Regions from separate parts of the Streptomyces sp. V3I7 genome, predicted to be linked through region 3. Evidence: riboswitches for the same ligand, from Rfam matches in the RefSeq annotation. Region 3 holds a riboswitch; each other region holds the start of a gene.
What was found. Region 3 has a riboswitch for cyclic di-AMP ahead of QFZ74_RS19155 (NlpC/P60 family protein). Riboswitches for the same ligand answer to the same signal wherever they lie in the genome.
Positions count from the first base shown of each region.

Region 1: another riboswitch for cyclic di-AMP. It lies ahead of QFZ74_RS03960 (C40 family peptidase); the one in region 3 lies ahead of QFZ74_RS19155 (NlpC/P60 family protein).
Region 2: another riboswitch for cyclic di-AMP. It lies ahead of QFZ74_RS18280 (transglycosylase SLT domain-containing protein); the one in region 3 lies ahead of QFZ74_RS19155 (NlpC/P60 family protein).

Region 1 is NZ_JAUSZK010000001.1:820,896-823,077, reverse strand. It holds gene QFZ74_RS03970 (helix-turn-helix transcriptional regulator) at 1-178, opposite strand, end outside; gene QFZ74_RS03965 (ATP-binding protein) at 390-857, shown strand; gene QFZ74_RS03960 (C40 family peptidase) at 850-1,323, opposite strand; cyclic di-AMP (ydaO/yuaA leader) riboswitch at 1,327-1,537, opposite strand; gene QFZ74_RS03955 (hypothetical protein) at 1,866-2,180, opposite strand.
Region 2 is NZ_JAUSZK010000001.1:3,901,801-3,903,982, forward strand. It holds gene QFZ74_RS18275 (HAD family hydrolase) at 1-416, shown strand, start outside; gene QFZ74_RS18280 (transglycosylase SLT domain-containing protein) at 474-962, opposite strand; cyclic di-AMP (ydaO/yuaA leader) riboswitch at 968-1,147, opposite strand; gene QFZ74_RS18285 (polyprenyl synthetase family protein) at 1,899-2,182, shown strand, end outside.
Region 3 is NZ_JAUSZK010000001.1:4,081,555-4,083,736, reverse strand. It holds gene pcrA (DNA helicase PcrA) at 1-235, opposite strand, end outside; cyclic di-AMP (ydaO/yuaA leader) riboswitch at 570-734, shown strand; gene QFZ74_RS19155 (NlpC/P60 family protein) at 740-1,915, shown strand; gene QFZ74_RS19150 (hypothetical protein) at 1,943-2,182, shown strand, end outside.

The DNA.
Region 1 (2,182 bases), 3.3 Mb from region 3:
GGAGTGACCGCACGTCCGCCGGTTTCACGCCGCTCGCGCCCGTCTCGATACGGCTCACCTTCGACTGGTGCCAGCCCACCAGCCGGGCCGCCTCGCCGCTCGTGAGACAGGCGCCGGCACGCAGGGCACGCAATTCGGCACCCAGTTTCCGCCGGCGCACCGCGGGACCGTGCTGCATGGGCTCCTCCCTACCTCTTCCGAGGCGCCCGAATACGCTCCGCCGTCGCAGAGTTCACCGCATTGGGCGACAGATATATGCATATCTTGGTGGATCGCCCCTCTGACCGACGTGGCAGTGGCAGTCTGGCGACGAGCACCAGTCCGGGACCGTACTCGAACCATCCGCTCCTTGGCGGGCCGCGGTTCCGTGGGAAAGGGACGGCGTCGCCATGGCAGACCATCTGGAAGCATCCCTCACGCTGCCGAGCGATCCCGCCTCGGTCTCCGCCGCCCGCACCTATGTCGTGGGCACGCTCGCGGAGTGGGGGCTGGCGTCGGACACGGACGTCGTCGACACCGTCCGGCTGATCGTCTCCGAACTGGCCACCAACGCCGTACAGCACACCCTCGGGCAGTCACCCACCTTCACGGTGGACGTCGCCCTCGATCGTGACGAACGGCTGCGCATCGGTGTGACGGACAGCCACCCGCGCCTGCCGAAGAGACTTCCCGCCGCCGTCCAGCAGGACAACGGGCGCGGGATGGTCATCATCCGCTGCCTTACCGCCGAGTGCGGCGGCAGGATGCGCATCCGGCCCACCCGCGAGGGCGGCAAGACCGTCTCCATCGAGCTGCCGTGGGTGGTGACGGCGCCCCGGGAAGGCGCCGCCGCCGACAGAAAAGGCCGGGTCAGCTGACCCGGCCGTACCAGACGTTCCTCGTCCAGATCTTCTGGAGTCTGACCACGTCCCCGGTCTTCGGAGCGTGCCAGATCCGGCCCTTACCGGCGTAGATGCCGACGTGGTAGACGCTGGACCCGGAATGGAAGAAGACCAGGTCCCCGGCCTTGCGGTGGCCGGCCGAGACGTGGCGTGTGCGGTTGTACTGCTGGGCGGCCGTACGCGGCAGGCGCTTGCCCGCCTTCTTGAACGAGTACAGCGTCAGCCCGGAGCAGTCGAAGCGGCGAGGTCCGGTGGCACCCCACAAGTACGGGGCACCCCTCTTGGACGCGGCGATCTGGAGTGCCTTGTGTGCCGTCGTGGCGGCAGCGGCTTCGGCGGTGAGGCCCGGCACGACGATGGAGCCGCTCACCGCGGCGATGGTGAGCGCCGAGGCGGTACCCGCCCGGAACACAAGCGACGGGACACGATTGAGCGCGGTCATACGCAACCCTTCGTCAGCCGCCTGTGAAGGATGACCTGTCGGATTCGGGCTGGCGAAGTTGCCCGGTCGCGTTCCCGCGACTTCACCCCAAGGACCGCTCACCGCGGACGGACGTCCGCTGCGGCGACCCGTCTTGCCTGGGTCCTCCACTCCTGCCGATCCACTTCCGTCGACCGGTCGTCCGGGCGGCGGCAGGACTCGGCGTCCGCCCGGACCGCCCCGCCGCGGTGGCGGGGGCTTGTCGTCAGACACGGATCTTCACTCACGGAAGTCCGAAAATCCGAGTGGAACCGGGCATTTGTGGAGTTGCTCACTGGGCGCCCGTTCGGGTGGACACTGCCCCGTACGGGTCTCCGGGTCCGGGGGTGACGCACCCCCGGACCAGCGCGGAAGCACTTCGGCGCCCCCTTCGCGCGCGCACGCCGTGCAACCCGCACGGTGCCAAAAAAGGATGGTCGTCTACTCCGAACAGGGGTACGTCATTTGGTCCGTTTCGTCATAGTCGTGTCGCGTCGATTCCGGCCGTGCCGAGCGGGGCGGTGTCAGTGCGTGCGGTCGGGCGGCGGCGGCACGCTCACCCGGGCCGTTCGGCGCTCGCCGTCCAGGACGCGCAGCGCCCGCGCCAAGGTGGCGTTGTGCAGCTCGGTCTCGCCGCGACGGTGCATCAGCGCGAGCGCGTCCCGCAGCGCGACGGCCGTGCGGACCAGGGCCTGCGCGGCCCGCAGTCCGCCGTACGTCCCCGTGTTGCCGGCCGGGTTGATCCGGCCCAGCAGATCGACCGCCTCCAGGTAACGGTCGATCAACTCGCCCTCGGCGCGGGTCAGCGCGGGCAGGGGCGGCAGTTCCGGCGGCAGCATCG
Region 2 (2,182 bases), 180 kb from region 3:
TACGGGTCCAGCGGCGCGACGACCTGTGGTGCGAGCCGATCAGCAAGGTGCTGCTGCGCCATCACACGCTGTCCGACGACGAGTTGGCGGCGACGGCGCGCGCGGTCGTGGGCTCGCTGGCGACGGTCACCATGTCGGGGCCCGGCACGGTGGAGCTCCAGCCCTGCGGGGTCACCAAGGCGACCGGGCTGGCGCTCGCCGCCGGCCATCTGGGGCTGAGCGCCGGACACGCCGTCGCCTTCGGGGACATGCCCAACGACCTCCCCATGTTCGCCTGGGCGGCCCACGGGGTGGCGATGGCCAACGCCCATCCGGAACTCAAGGCGGTGGCCGACGAGGTCACCACGTCGAACGAGGACGACGGCATCGCCGTCGTCCTCGAAAGACTGTTTCCCTGGAGCTTTCCCCGGAGCTGACGACGCCGGCCCGGTCGGTCGGGCCGGCATCGCGGGGGCTCAGGGGGTGTCGACCCGTCAGTACGCGCCGAAGACGTTGTCTATCGTGCCGTAGCGCGCGGCGGCGTAGTTGCACGCGGCGGTGATGTTCGCGACCGGGTCGTAGATGTTCCAGGACGTACCGGACACGTGGTACGTGTTGAACGTCGGGTTGATCACCTGGAGCAGGCCCTTGGACGGGATGCCCTTCGCGGCGTTGGAGTCCCACAGGTTGATGGCGTTCGGGTTGCCCGAGGACTCGCGGATGATGTTGCGGTAGATGCCGTTGTAGGTGCCCGGGATGCCCTTCTGGGCCATCACGTGGAGCGACTCGCGGATCCAGCCGTCGAGGTTGTTGGGGTAGACGGTGGCCGCGGCGGCCGTCTTGGCCTGGGTGGGCGTGGCCGCGGAGGCGCCGGTGGCGCCGATCAGCGAGACGGCGAGCACGGCGGCGCCGGTGCCGGCCACGGCGGCGGCGCGGGCGATGCGGTTGGTGCGGGTACGGCGGTGCTGCTGGGCAGCGGACATGGCGGACTTCCTCTCCGGCGCCTGCGAGGTGAGCTGTCGGGTTCGGGCGGGGAGGTGCCCGGCCGCGCCGCCGTCAGGCGGCACGACTTCACCCCGAGCCGTACCGGTGCGGCATGGGCCGTCCGGTCCGGCGACTGATCTGGGTCCCCCGCTCCTGCCGTACGCGAGTTCGTCGATGTGTCGATGGGTCACGAAGGGCGGCGGCAGGATTAGGCGTCCGCCCGACAGGCCGGGAAGTTATGCGAGAGCACATGTCCGGAACAAGTGCCCGAATCACTTCTCGTCCGAAATGACCTTGGTGCGAGGGTTATGGGGTTCTTGATCCTTTTGGGGCGGGGAAGCTCAACTGCCGTGCACGACAAGGGGGATGAGGGTCGGTGTCCGAAGTGTCGTGCATATGCACTCATGTCGTGCGGGTGACCCAATTCACGGGCGACGGCAGTGGACCTTATGTCTCACTAAAGGGGATAAGGGGAATTGGAATAGCAAGAGCGGCAAATCGGACAGAGGGGTATGGAATGGGGCAGGGGTCGCCTCTCTGGCGGAAGGTGTCACGTGGGTGCGCGGGTGGCGGGAGACGTTCGTCACGCTGGCAGGGGCGGGTGGGGTGTGGTGGGGGTGTCGTCGGGTAAGGAGTGCGCCAGGCGGGCGGGTGGGGTGGCGAAGCGGGGTGCATCCCGTTGGGTCGTTGAATATCGGTTCATTTCGAACCATCAAGGACATAGCGGTCGTGATCCGGTAGGGCTCGGGCGGTGGGGGTACCTCCCGCTCGGGTGAAGTCGGGGGTGGGGGTGGGTGGGTGATATCGGTGATCGAAACCTGACCAGATACGCTGACTTGTGTGATGGCTGCGACCAATCGACAAAGCGCGTAATCGCCAGCAGTTCGGACAAGCCGTAAAAGCGCCAGCAGGCACCTGCAGACAGGAGATCCTCCGTGACCGTCGTCGGGACGTTCGGGCTGAGCGTGCGGGACGAGGCCTTGGAAGCCGATATCCAGGCCGGATTGACGGCTGTCGAGGAAGGTCTGCTGGAGGCGACCAAGAGCGAGGTCGCGTTCATAACAGAGGCAGCGCGACACCTGGTGCTGGCAGGTGGAAAGCGCTTCCGGCCGCTGCTCGTGATGCTCGCGGCGCAGTTCGGTGACCCGTACGCGCCGGGTGTCGTGCCGTCGGCGGTGGTCGTGGAACTGACCCATCTCGCGACGCTGTACCACGACGA
Region 3 (2,182 bases):
CGTTCAGCCCCTCCAGGAGCGCGGCGGGGTCGACGACGGGGCGCGGGGCGCCGTCGCGGTAGTAGGCGTCACGGCCGGCGCCGGCGCCGTCCGGAGGCAGGTCGAACTTCCCGCCGAACAGATCGTCCGGAATCGGCTCCGGAGCGTGGTCGTCCTCGGGCGGCGGCGGTTCCTCCGCACGGCCGCGGGGGGCCTGGAGGTCCGCCAGGAAGCTGTCGTCAAAGAGGCTGCTCATCGCTCTCCGAGTCTAGGGCGCCCCACCGACAATCCGTCGCCGCCCGGAAAACATCCCGGTCACGGACGACGTGGGCTACCCCACCCTCCCCTCTTAACTCTCCAGAATCATGCCATTACGGTACGCACTCGCCCTCAGCGCGGCCGAGCGCACCGATCCCTCACATGGACAAGTCACCCCACACCGCCCCCAATTGACCGCCGCCGGAGACCTTCCCTCCCAAGGTCACGAAAATGTATCGGGCATATCACCCACCAACCTTCACACGGGCCACACGAGTTGGCTACCGTGCCGGGCGGGCCGCAGGACCTTCACCGGCGAACGTCGCCGGGACCCGCGGCCCCCGCTGAGTCCGGCCCCCTGTGGTGCCGGAGCCGGGGACCCACCCGATCTTGGGGTGAATCGGCCCCCTCCCCTTGCGGAGGGACCGTAGGGCAGCCTTCCGAACCACCCGCCCGAACCCGACAGCTAACTCGGTAGGCGGATCCTGGAAGGAGCCCCCTCTTGGCGTCGCACCGCAAGTCGCGCCCCACGGGTACTCGCCTCGCCGGCATACGCACCCCCGCTCTGGCCACCGCCGCCCTCACCTCCGTGGCCCTGCTGTCCCAGTCGGCCCAGGCCGCCCCGTCGGCCGACCGGCCGAGCGTCGAGGAAGTGCAGAAGAAGGTCGACGACCTCTACCGCCAGGCGGAGTCGGCGACCGAGAAGTACAACGCCGCGAAGGAGCGGACCGGCGCGCAGCGCAAGCAGGTCGACGGCCTCCTCGACGACGTGGCGAAGCGCACGCAGGAACTCAACAAGGCCCGTGAGGAGCTGGGCACGTTCGCCGCGGCGCAGTACCGGACCGGCGCCGCCGCCCCCAGCACCGCCAGCCTCCTGCTCGCGGACTCCCCGCAGGACTACTTCGACCAGAACCAGCTGATGCACCGTCTGACCTCGCGTCAGAAGGTCGCGGTCGACGACTACGTCACCGAGCAGTCGGCGACGATGAAGAAGCGGCAGGAGGCCACCAGGAGCCTGGAGTCGCTCACCGAGTCGCAGGACGAGCTGCGCTCCGCCAAGTCCACCGTCCAGACGAAGCTGTCCACCGCGCGGGAACTGCTGTCCAAGCTGACGGCGGAGGAGAAGGCGCGGCTCGCGGCGATCGAGAAGCGCAAGCAGGAGGAGGCCGCGCGCCAGGCGGCCGAGCTCGCCCGGGAGCAAGCCGCGCGCCAGGCCGCCGCCGAGAAGGCGGCCCAGCAGGAGAGCTCCGCGTCACCGAGCCCGACGACGGGCACCTCCTCGTCCGGCACGTCCTCCTCCAGCACGTCCTCCTCGTACGCCACCCAGGCCGCCAAGGCGCTCGCCTTCGCCCGCGCCCAGATCGGCAAGCCCTACGTCTGGGGCGCGACCGGCCCCGGCTCCTACGACTGCTCGGGCCTGACCCAGGCCGCCTGGAAGGCCGCGGGCGTCTCCCTGCCGCGCACCACCTGGGACCAGGTCAACGTCGGAACCACGGTCTCCCTGGCCGACGCCCAGCCCGGCGACCTGATCTTCTTCTACGACGACATCAGCCACGTCGGCCTCTACATCGGCGACGGCATGATGATCCACGCCCCGAAGCCCGGCGCGTACGTCCGCGAGGAGTCGATCTACTACGCCGGCTCGTCGATCATCCACAGCGTGGTGCGCCCGGTCTGAGCGGGTTTTCGTCCTTAGCATCGGTCCATGCCCGGCACTCCCCTCCCCCGCCCCTGGTGGACACGGCATCCGCCGGTGGCCGGAGCCGCCGTCATGGCGACCGGCATCGTGTCGGTGGGGCTGCACCTGACGGGCCACGAGGTCCTGTCCGAGGTCGTCCTCGTGGTGGCCTGTATCGCCTGGCTGGTGCTCGCCGCGGGCCTGGCCATGGACCTGGCCGTGGGGCCGGCGCGCGAGCGGGGGCGCTGGGCGACCGGCGCGCGTACG